2 regions of the Pseudarthrobacter sp. NCCP-2145 genome follow, and region 1 is predicted to be linked to the other one. Evidence: predicted binding sites of a transcription regulator. Region 1 holds the regulator's gene; the other holds the start of a gene.
What was found. Region 1 encodes HspR, which represses chaperone genes until heat shock. Its sites were predicted from a motif close to AAGTTGAGTCNNNNNGACTCAACTT; they were not measured.
Positions count from the first base shown of each region.

Region 2: clpB (ATP-dependent chaperone ClpB) is a predicted target of HspR. The motif match lies at 3,548-3,572, and genes of this name have one in related genera.

Region 1 covers NZ_BRCG01000014.1:18,304-23,661, reverse strand. Annotated here, with positions in the region: gene dnaK (molecular chaperone DnaK) at 1-456, shown strand, start outside; gene NFU08_RS13145 (nucleotide exchange factor GrpE) at 459-1,160, shown strand; gene NFU08_RS13140 (DnaJ C-terminal domain-containing protein) at 1,239-2,210, shown strand; gene NFU08_RS13135 (heat shock protein transcriptional repressor HspR) at 2,226-2,651, shown strand; gene NFU08_RS13130 (hypothetical protein) at 2,835-3,221, shown strand; gene NFU08_RS13125 (low molecular weight phosphatase family protein) at 3,274-3,714, opposite strand; gene NFU08_RS13120 (FAD-dependent oxidoreductase) at 3,746-5,122, opposite strand; gene trxB (thioredoxin-disulfide reductase) at 5,343-5,358, opposite strand, start outside.
Region 2 covers NZ_BRCG01000002.1:111,043-116,400, forward strand. Annotated here, with positions in the region: gene NFU08_RS02020 (DUF4031 domain-containing protein) at 1-6, opposite strand, end outside; gene NFU08_RS02025 (molybdopterin-binding protein) at 262-669, shown strand; gene modA (molybdate ABC transporter substrate-binding protein) at 711-1,448, shown strand; gene NFU08_RS02035 (ABC transporter permease) at 1,474-2,355, shown strand; gene NFU08_RS02040 (sulfate/molybdate ABC transporter ATP-binding protein) at 2,352-3,398, shown strand; gene clpB (ATP-dependent chaperone ClpB) at 3,603-5,358, shown strand, end outside.

The DNA of each region.
Region 1 (5,358 bases):
TCCATGACCATCACCGGCGGTTCCAGCCTCTCCAAGGAAGACATCGACCGCATGGTCCGGGACGCCGAGGAGCACGCAGCCGAGGACAAGGCCCGCCGCGAGGCAACCGACACCCGCAACACGGCCGAGCAGCTGGCCTACTCCGTGGACAAGCTGATTGCGGACAACGCCGACAAGCTGCCTGAAGAGGTCAAGACCGAGGTCCAGGCCGACGTCGACAACCTCAAGAAGGCACTCGAGGGAACCGACGACGCCGCCGTGAAGTCCGCCTTCGAGAAGCTGCAGGCTTCCCAGGGCAAGCTGGGCGAAGCCATCTACGCCCAGGCCGGGTCACCGGACGGTGCCACCGGCGCTGCAGGTGCTGAAGGCGCTGCGGGATCAGCTCCGGGTGACAAAGCTGGCGACGAGGACATCGTTGACGCCGAGATCATCGACGAAGACGAAGCGAAGAAGTAGCCATGCCCCATCACGGTAACGAGGAAGAGCACACTTCCACCGGCCACGATCGCGCAGGCCAGCAGGGCGACAGCCATGAACCGGTCATCCGGGACAACCGCAAGGTCGACCCGGTGACCGGTCAGGCCCGGCACCCTGAAGGGGGCACCAGCTCCCACGGTGCAGGTCCGGCTTCCGGCACGGATTCCGACGGCGACGCCCTGGCCCAGGCTGAGGAGATCCTCAATGGCGTCGAGGTGCCGGCGGAAGAATCCGTCGCGCAGGGTGCTGCTGGAACGGGTTCGGCCAACGCTGAGGCGGCCGAGCTGCGGAACGACCTCCTCCGGCTGCAGGCCGAGTACGTCAACTACCGCAAGCGCGTTGAACGCGACCGCGCCGTGGCAGGGGAAATGGCCGTCATCGGCGTCCTGAACTCCCTGCTTCCGGTCCTGGACGACGTCGACGCAGCCCGCCAGCACGGCGACCTGGCCGACGGACCGTTTGCCGCGATCGCCGCCAAGCTGGAGAACGCGCTGAAGACGTACGGCCTGGTCCGCATCGACGAGACCGGTGTGGAGTTCGATCCCACGATCCACGAGGCCCTGATCCAGCAGCCCGGCGAGGACATCGAGGTTGACACCGTCAGCCAGGTGCTCCGTTCCGGCTACAAGTCAGGAGAACGCGTCCTCCGCGCAGCCCAGGTCATCGTCGCGGTACCTGCGTAGCATTACCTTCGGTGGTTGAGCCGGCCGATTTCCGGTTGGCTCAACCACCGACTCATAACTTTTTGAAAGGAAACGCCATTGGCTAGCCAGGATTGGGTGGACAAGGACTTTTACGCGATCCTTGGTATCGCCAAGGACGCTTCCGACGCCGACATCAAGAAGGCATACCGGAAGCTCGCCAGACAGCACCACCCGGACACCAACGCGGGGAATGCTGCTTCGGAGAAGAAGTTCAAGGATATCTCCGAGGCCTATTCCGTGCTCTCGGATCCCGATGAGCGCCAGCAGTATGACGCCATCCGGGCCATGGGCAGCGGCGCACGGTTCGCCCCCGGCGGCGCCGGGGCTGGCAGCGCCGGGTTCGAGGACATGTTCGGTGGCCTGTTCACGGGCAACACCGGCCGGCACGCGGGCGGGTTCAACCCCTCCGCGGGCGGCATCCCGCCGGAGTTCGCTGACCTGTTCGGCGGCGGCTTCGGCCAGACCGGATTCCAGCGCACCCCGCAGAAGGGTGCGGACCGCACAGCCTCCACAAGCATTTCCTTCGCCGGTGCCATCCGCGGCACCACCATCGGCCTGCGGGAACCCAGCGGCGAAGTGATCGACGTCCGCGTGCCCGCCGGCATCAAGGACGGCCAGAAGGTCCGCGTCCGGGGGAAGGGCCAGCCCGGTGCCGCCGGCTATGGAGACCTGGTGGTGTCCGTCGCCGTCCAGCCGCATGCGTTCTACACGCGCGACGGCGACAACCTCCGCATCCACGTCCCCGTCACCTTCCCCGAGGCTGCTTTGGGAGCGGACATCGAGGTGCCCACCATCGACGGCGAAAAGGTGCGGGTCCGTGTGCCGGCCGGTACGCCGTCGGGCCGCACCTTGCGGGTCAAAGGCAAAGGCGTGAAGACGTCCAAGGGAACCGGCGACCTGCTGGTGACCATCGACGTCGCCGTTCCCAAGAACCTGAACAAGGAAGCCGAAGCCGCGGTCAAGGCGTTTGCCGAAGCCACGGCCGGAGCCGATGTCCGTGAGGGCCTGGCCGCCAAGGCCCGGTTGTAGCAGGGGAGGTGTGCTGTGGACGTCAGTGCTGACCAGCCTATCTTCGTGATCTCGGTCGCGGCTGAACTCGCGGACATGCACCCCCAGACGCTCCGGCAGTACGACCGCCTGGGCATCGTCTCGCCCAGCCGCGCTCCAGGGAAGTCCCGCCGCTACTCGCAGCGGGACATCAACATGCTCCGTGAGGTCCAGCGGTTGTCCCAGGAGGGCGTATCGCTGGAGGGGATCAAACGGATCCTGGAGCTGGAGAACCAGGTGGCAGCCCTGCAGAGCAGGGTTTCGGAACTGACCGAGGAACTTGGCCGGCGCCGGCAGCCACTGGACGCCCGGATCTTCGCAGCGGGCGCTGCGGGCGACGTGGTGAGCCTGGCGCGTGGCCAGCGTCCGCGCCCGCGGTCGCAGGCCGTGGTGCTGTGGCGGCCGCGTGCCATCGGCAGGTAAGTACCACCCCACGGGTACGGGCGGGAATTAGAGTACCCACTACTCGTGACCACCGGAGCCCCCGGAAACTTCAATGGAACCACTGCTGGATCAGCAGCAGTGTTCCAAAGTTTCTGGGGGTTTTTCCATGTGTGGTTTCGATTCTTGCCGCCCTGCATTTGAGGGGCACCGATGAGCCCGGGGATGGAGTCGGTGGCAGCGTTCAGCGGCTCGCTTCCCGGCCAGATGCTGCTGGCCATCGGACAGACGGTGGTGGTGGTGTGTGTCTGCTTTGACATGGTGCGCGCACTGTCCGTCCCCAGGTCCCACCGGCGCTACCTGGCCAGCACGGTCTTCCGTACCCTCGCGATTCCGTCCATCATCGTCAACGGGCTGACGGTTCTCATCGCCCTGGTGCTGTGGTCCTGGATCGACGTGGTCATGGGCATGTTCGTGCTGGTGGCCATCATCTTCCGCCTGCACCACGACAAGGACGAGGACAACTGGTGGAAGGGCAAGGGCAAGAAGCTGGCCCGCTGGGCACGCCGCCAGTTCGCCGGACGGACCGCCGCCGCCCCCGCGATGGGGTAGCGCGGAAGGCTGCAGCGGCTCGGGCCCCTGTGCGGCGGGCGAAGTCCTGTTCCTAGCCGGCTGTCAGCTCTTCATAGAGCTTCCGGACGCGCGACTTGATGTCGTCGCGCACCAGGCGCATGCGCTCCATCCCCTCGATGCCGCGCTCCGAGGGCTCGTCGGTTTCCCACACTTCGAAACGCGTTCCCTCCCGTGGCTCCAGTTTCGCTTCCGTCCCCAGCACGATCACCGCGTCCACGGCGTCCAGGACGTCCCCGGTAACAGGCTTGGGGTGTTCGCCGCTGATGTCGATGCCCAGCTCGGTGAGCGACTCCACGGCCTGGGGGTTCAGGGACTTTCCCGGTTTGGTGCCGGCCGAGTACACGGTGACCCTCCCGTTGGCCACCTGGTTCATCAGGCCGGCGGCGAGCTGGGATTTGCCGCCGTTCTTGCTGCAGACAAAGAGGACGGCTGGTGTGTTGGGGGCGGGGGCCTGGTGGCTCGGGTTGGACATGGCGGTGCTCCGGAGGTCGATGTTCAGGGATCTAGTTGCCGCCGGAGCGGCCGTGGGAAAGTCCGGTGGGAAAGCCCACCAGGACGGGCTCGGGGGCTGCGCAGCAGCCGGAATCGGGCCCGGCTGCTGTTGCTGCGGCCGGGACGTCGCAGCTGGTGCCCGCGTCCGTGGAGCAGACGCCGGTTTCGGGAAGTTCCAGCTGGACGGTGTCGGCGGCCTCGTGGTCCCCGGCCAGGGCGGCCACCACCGAGCGGACCTGCTCGTACCCGGTGGCGAGGAGGAAGGTGGGTGCCCGGCCGTAGGACTTCATGCCCACGATATAGAAGTCCTTGTCCGGGTGGGCGAGGAGCCTGGCACCGTGCGGAGGGACGGTGCCGCAGGAGTGGAATTCCGGGTCGATAAGGGGGCCGAGCTCACGGGGAGCCTCAACGGCGGGATCGAGTTCCAGCCGGATTTCGCGGAGGATGTCCAGGTCGGGCCGGAAACCGGTGCAGGGGACCACGATGTCGGCATCAAGGGTCCGGCCATCTGCGGCTTCCACCGTCACATGGGAGTCGAGGGACTTCAGCGAGCTGATGCCGAAGCCGGTGTGGAGCTCGATTTTTCCTGCCTCCACCAGGCGCCGCACGCGGCCGCCGAGCTGTCCACGGGCAGGAAGGCCGTCGGCGTCGCCGCCGCCGTAGACTTTCGCCGCCGAGGCGCCGCGGACGGCCCAAAGGATCCGGGTCTCCGGCTCTTCCCTGGCGAGGTCGGCCAGGCTGGTCAGCGTGTTGGCGGCGGAGTGGCCGGCGCCCACTACCAGGACACGGCGTCCGGCAAACGCCGCCCGGTCCCGGCCTGTAACGTCCGGCAGCGGAGCGGAGATGCGTTCCGCTGCGGTGTCCTCGCCGATGGCGGGAAGGCCGGAGGTGCCCAACGGGTTGCGGCGGGACCAGGTTCCAGACGCGTCGATGACGGCGGCAACGGTGTGGTCACGTGTTTCGCCGTCCGCGTGCTCCACCCGGACGGTGAAGGGTGTGGTGTCCCGGTTGCGGGTGTGGGTCTTGTCCATCCCCGCCCGGGTCACGGCGACCACGCGGGCTCCGGTCTGCAGCCGGGATGCAATCTCCGGCAGCGCAGCCAGCGGTGCGAGGTAGTTGTCCACGAGTTCCCCGCCGTAAGGCAGTGCGGTGGGGCGGGGGGCCTCCCATCCGGCGGATTCCAGCAGGCGCACCGCGGCGGCATCGAGGTTGAACCGCCAAGGCGAGAACAGGCGGATGTGCCGCCACTGGTCAATGGCCGCTCCCGCCGTCGTGCCTGCCTCGAGGATGAGCGGCTCAAGGCCGCGCTCCAGCAGGTGGGCCGCCGCGGCCAGGCCCACAGGGCCGGCGCCGATCACGGCAACGGGAAGGTTCTTCGCTGAATCCATGCTGTCCTCTGTTTCATCCGTAGGTCTTGTGCGGTAGGCGGCCCAACTAGGTAGCAGTAAGTGTCGTTTTGAGGGCCCATAACGACACCTGCTGCTACCTAGTTGGGGGAGGGGCTGGTTTAGCAGCAGTCCTGGTCAGTGCAGGAATCGTCGTCGCAGCAGCCGGAGTCGCCGCAGCATCCTGTACCCATTCAGCTCACCCCCTCCCTTGAGAGTGCTTCTAGGCGTGGGTTGGT
Region 2 (5,358 bases), on a different contig from region 1:
GGCCATGGGGGAAGTCTAATTGGGCCCGAACCCGCGGAGGGGGTGCGCTCCCGCCCGGTTACGTGGTGGCGGCGGCCGGTTTCCGCCCCGGCCCGCCGGCAGCTCCGGCGTGTCCGGGCAGGCAACCGGGCAGGAGCGCACGCCGGGCCGGAACCAGGCAGACTCCGGGCGCCCACCGGAGTGGCGTCCGCCGCCCAAGCCGCGCCGGAAATGCGGCAGCAGGGGGCGCTTTCATCCGTATCTGCGGATTAGACTGACGGCATGAACATTATCCGTGTGGCCGAGGCAGCCCGGTTCCTCGGCGTCAGTGACGATACCGTCCGGCGCTGGACGGAGAACGGGAGCCTCACCCCGGTGAAAGACGACGCCGGCCGGCTGGCAGTCGACGGGCTGGAGCTGGCCCTGCATGCGCAGAAGCTCGCCCAGCTTCCGGACGATCCCCACCGCACGGGGAGCTCGGCCCGCAACCGGTTCGTGGGCCTGGTCACCAACATCACCGCGGACAAGGTCATGGCGCAGGTGGAACTGCAGTGCGGGCCGTTCCGTGTGGTGTCGCTGATGAGCAGTGAGGCCGTGCGGGAGCTGGGGCTGGAACCCGGCTCCGTGGCCACCGCAGTGGTCAAAGCCACCACGGTCATCATCGAAACGCCCCGGGGCAAGGCGCTGTGACGGGGAAACAAAAACTGACGGCGCTGCTGCTGGCGGTTCTGATGACCGCCATGCTGGCCGCGTGCACCGGCAAGGGTGACGCGGACGCCGGCAGTGGCAGCAGCACACTGACCGTGTTCGCCGCAGCCTCCCTCAAAAGCAGCTTCACCGAACTCGCCGAACGCTTCGAAGCGGAAAACCCCGGCACCACCGTCACCCTCAGCTTCGCGGGATCAGCTGACCTTGCCACCCAGCTCAGCCAGGGAGCGCCCGCGGACGTGTTCGCGTCCGCGGACTCCGGCACCATGGCCAAGGTGCAGGAGGCCGGCCTGGTGGACGGCAGACCGCGAAACTTTGCCTCCAACACCCTGGCCATCGCAGTCCCGCCAGGAAACCCGGCAGGCATCCGCTCCTTCGCGGACCTGGCCAAAACCGGTATCAAACTCGTGGCCTGTGCCCCGCAAGTGCCCTGCGGGGCGGCTGCCGCCAGGGTGGCGGACAGTACCGGTACCGTGCTCAGCCCGGTCAGCGAGGAAAACTCCGTGACGGACGTCCTGGGCAAAGTCATCTCCGGTCAAGCGGACGCAGGGCTCGTGTACGTCACGGACGTCCGGTCAGCCGGCGCCCGGGTGGAGGGCATCCCCTTCCCGGAGGCGGCCGCCGCAGTGAACCCGTACCCTGCCGCCGTGCTGGCCGGCAGCCGCAATAAAGCCGCGGCCGGCAGGTTCCTGGACCTTCTGGCTGGCCCCGAAGGCCAGGAGGTCCTGGCGGCGGCCGGCTTTGGACCGGTTCCGGCATGATGCGCATCCACGGGGCGGGCGCCAGGTGACCGGCGGGCACGCGGGCCGCCAGGCGTACACCGGCGTTCCCCGCTGGCTGTATGGGCTCGCAGTCCTCGCCGCCCTGGTGGTGGTCCTTCCGCTCGTTGCGATGGTAGCGCGGGTCAACTGGGCCAACTTCATCCCGCTGGTCACGTCCGCGCCGGCCCTGGCGGCGCTGGGACTGAGCCTGCGCACGGCTGCGGCCAGCACCGCCCTCTGCATCGTGCTTGGGGTGCCGCTTGCGGTGGTCCTGGCCCGGGGCAGGTTTCCGCTGCTGGGGCTCCTGCGCTCGCTGGTGCTGCTGCCCCTGGTGCTGCCGCCGGTGGTTGGCGGCATCGCCCTCCTGTACACGTTTGGCCGGCAGGGGCTCCTGGGCGGGGCGATCGAGGTGCTGGGGCTGCAGATCGCATTTTCCACCACCGCCGTGGTGCTGGCCCAGACGTTTGTGGCCCTGCCGTTCCTGGTGGTGAGCCTCGAAGGTGCCCTCCGGACCGGCGGCCAGAGGTACGAGGCTGTGGCCGCGACGCTGGGGGCGACACCTGGAACCGTCTTCCGGCGCGTCACGCTCCCGCTGGCCTTGCCGGGACTGGCGTCCGGGGCGGTCCTTTCCTTCGCCCGGAGCCTCGGGGAGTTCGGCGCCACGCTTACGTTCGCCGGCAGCCTGCAGGGGGTAACCCGGACGCTGCCGCTCGAAATCTACCTGCAGCGCGAAACCGACCCGGACGCCGCCGTCGCGCTTTCCCTGGTGCTGGTGGCCGTGGCCGTCGCGGTGGTGGCCCTCGCCTACCGGCGCCCTGGCGGCAGGGGCCCGGATGGGAAAGCCGGGAAGCAGGCTTCGGGGGAACGGCCGACGACGGCTCCCGGGGCAGGCGGTGCCCTCACGTGACGTTCTCGTTCCAGGCAGCCGTGGCGGAGCGCGGTTTCGACGTTGCCCTGTCGCTGGGCCCCACGGAAACTGTGGCCGTGATGGGTCCCAACGGCGCCGGCAAGTCCACCCTGCTCTCGGTCATCGCCGGGCTTGTGCGGCCGGACGGGGGGCGGGCCGAGCTGAACGGCCGGACCCTGTTCCATCTGGGGGAAGGGCAGAGGCGGTGGACCGCCCCCCACCACCGCGGGACGGCGCTGCTGGCCCAGGAGCCGCTGCTCTTTCCGCACCTCACCGCGGCTGACAACGTGGCATTCGGGCCCCGGAGCGCGGGGACTCCGAGGCGCCAGGCAATGCAGCAGGCGGCGCGGTGGCTGGACGATGTTGAAGCCGGGGACCTTGCGGCCCGCCGTCCTGCCGAACTGTCCGGCGGGCAGGCGCAGCGAGTGGCGGTGGCCCGGGCTCTCGCCGCGGATCCAGGACTCCTCCTCCTCGACGAACCGATGGCGGCCCTGGACATCCATTCCGCCCCGCTGCTCCGGCGCCTGCTCAAGCGCGTCCTCGCGGACCAGCCGGCCATCATCATCACGCATGACGTCCTGGACGCCTTGATGCTCGCCGACAGGGTGGTCATCCTGGAGAACGGCCGGATTGCGGAGGAAGGCCCCACCCGGGAGGTCCTGCACAAGCCGCGCAGCGCGTTCGCCGCCGGGCTGGCGGGACTGAATTTTGTAGTGGGAACCTCCGCCGGGGACGGCATCCTGGCCGCCCGCGGGCATATTGCCGGCCACAGCGAGGACCCCGTCCCCGCCGGCCGTCCCGCGGTGGCCGTGTTCCCGCCGTCGGCCGTTTCTGTATTCCTCACCGACGCGCACGGCAGCCCCCGGAACTCCTTCGCGGTGGCCATTACGGACCTGGAACCTCATGGGGACCAGATCCGCGTGCGGGGCGGCGGGCTTGCGGCTGACATCACCCCGGCCGCCCTGGCGGACCTCGGGCTGGTCCCGGGGATGACGGTGCACCTTGTGGTCAAGGCCGCAGCAGTGTCCGTCTACCCGCTGTAGGGCTGTCAGCTGCGGGGATGTCCTGCAGCGGGACTGTCCGCTGCGGGGCGAAGCACCCGCCCGCTGAAATAGGGTCTGTCGCCCCTGTCGCCGGCCGCGTAGAGCTGTTTCGCTGTAGGCAAACAGTTGTCAGGAACGGCACCAAACCAAAGTTGAGCGTAGTAGACTCAAGTTAATAAAAACTGCCCCCGGAAGGAGCTCTCTTTGGACGTCAAATTCACCACCAAGAGCCAGGAGGCTCTCTCGGCTGCGGCCATGAACGCCTCCACGGCCGGAAATCCCCAGGTTGAGCCGGCCCACCTGCTCAAGGCGCTCATGGACCAGCGCGAAGGCGTCGCCGTGGCGCTGCTCCGCGCCACGGGTGCGGACCCGGACTCCGTCAGTGTCCAGGCGAGCAGCGCCATCAAGGCGCTCCCTGCCACCTCCGGCGGATCCAGCCAGCAGGCGCAGCTCTCCCGCCCCGCGCTGCAGGCCATCCAGAACGCCAAGGAGGAAGCGGACCGGCTCGGCGATACCTTCGTCTCCACCGAGGTCCTCCTCCTGGGACTCTCGGCCGGCAACGACGCCGCGGCGCGCCTGCTGCGCGACGCCGGTGCCTCCCACGAAGCGCTGCTCGCCGCCCTGCCGGGTGTCCGCGGCGACGGGAAGGTCACCAGCCCGGATCCGGAGAACACCTTCCAGTCCTTGGAAAAGTTCGGCACGGACCTGACCGCCATGGCCCGCTCCGGCAAGCTTGATCCCGTGATCGGCCGGGACGCCGAAATCCGCAGGATCGTCCAGGTCCTGAGCCGCCGCACCAAGAACAACCCCGTGATCATCGGTGAGCCCGGCGTCGGCAAGACCGCCGTGGTGGAGGGCCTGGCCCAGCGCATCGTCGCCGGGGACGTGCCGGAAAGCCTGCGCGGCAAGACCCTCATCGCCCTGGACCTGGCGTCCATGGTGGCGGGCGCCAAGTACCGCGGCGAGTTCGAGGAGCGGCTCAAGGCCGTCCTGGAGGAAATCAAGAACTCCGAGGGCCAGATCGTCACGTTCATTGACGAGATCCACACCGTGGTGGGCGCCGGCGCCACCGGCGACTCATCCATGGATGCCGGCAACATGCTCAAGCCCATGCTGGCCCGCGGCGAACTGCGGCTGATCGGTGCCACCACCCTGGACGAGTACCGGGAGAACATCGAAAAGGACCCGGCGCTGGAGCGCAGGTTCCAGCAGGTGTACGTGGGCGAGCCGAGCGTGGAGGACACCATCGGCATCCTCCGCGGCCTGAAGGAGCGCTACGAGGCGCACCACAAGGTGACCATCGCGGATGCCGCGCTGGTGGCTGCCGCCACGCTCTCCAACCGCTACATTTCGGGCCGGCAGCTGCCGGACAAGGCGATCGACCTGGTGGACGAGGCCGCGTCAAGGCTCCGCATGGAGATCGACTCGGCGCCCGAGGAAATTGACCAGCTGCAGCGGCTGGTGGACCGGCTCACCATGGAGGAGCTGGCCCTCCAGGACGAAAAGGACGCCGCCTCCGTTGAGCGGCTGGCCGCACTCCGGGCGGACAAGGCGGACAAGGAAGAGGAGCTGAACGCCCTTAAAGCGCGCTGGGAAGCCGAAAAAGCCGGCCTCAACCGGGTGGGCGACCTCAAGGCAAAGCTGGATGAACTGCGCAGCGCCTACGAGAAGGCCGCCCGCGAAGGTGACCTGGAAACGGCCTCCCGCATCCTCTACGGCGAGATTCCCGCCCTTGAACGCGAGCTGAACGCTGCCGCGGAAGCCGAGGCCGCCGTCGTGGACAAATCCACGCAGATGGTTGCCGAGCAGGTGACCGCCGACGACATCGCCGAGGTCATCTCCGCCTGGACCGGCATCCCGGCCGGGCGCATGCTGCAGGGCGAGAGCCAGAAGCTGCTCCATATGGAGGAGGAACTGGGCAAGCGGCTGATCGGCCAGACGAAGGCCGTCACTGCGGTGT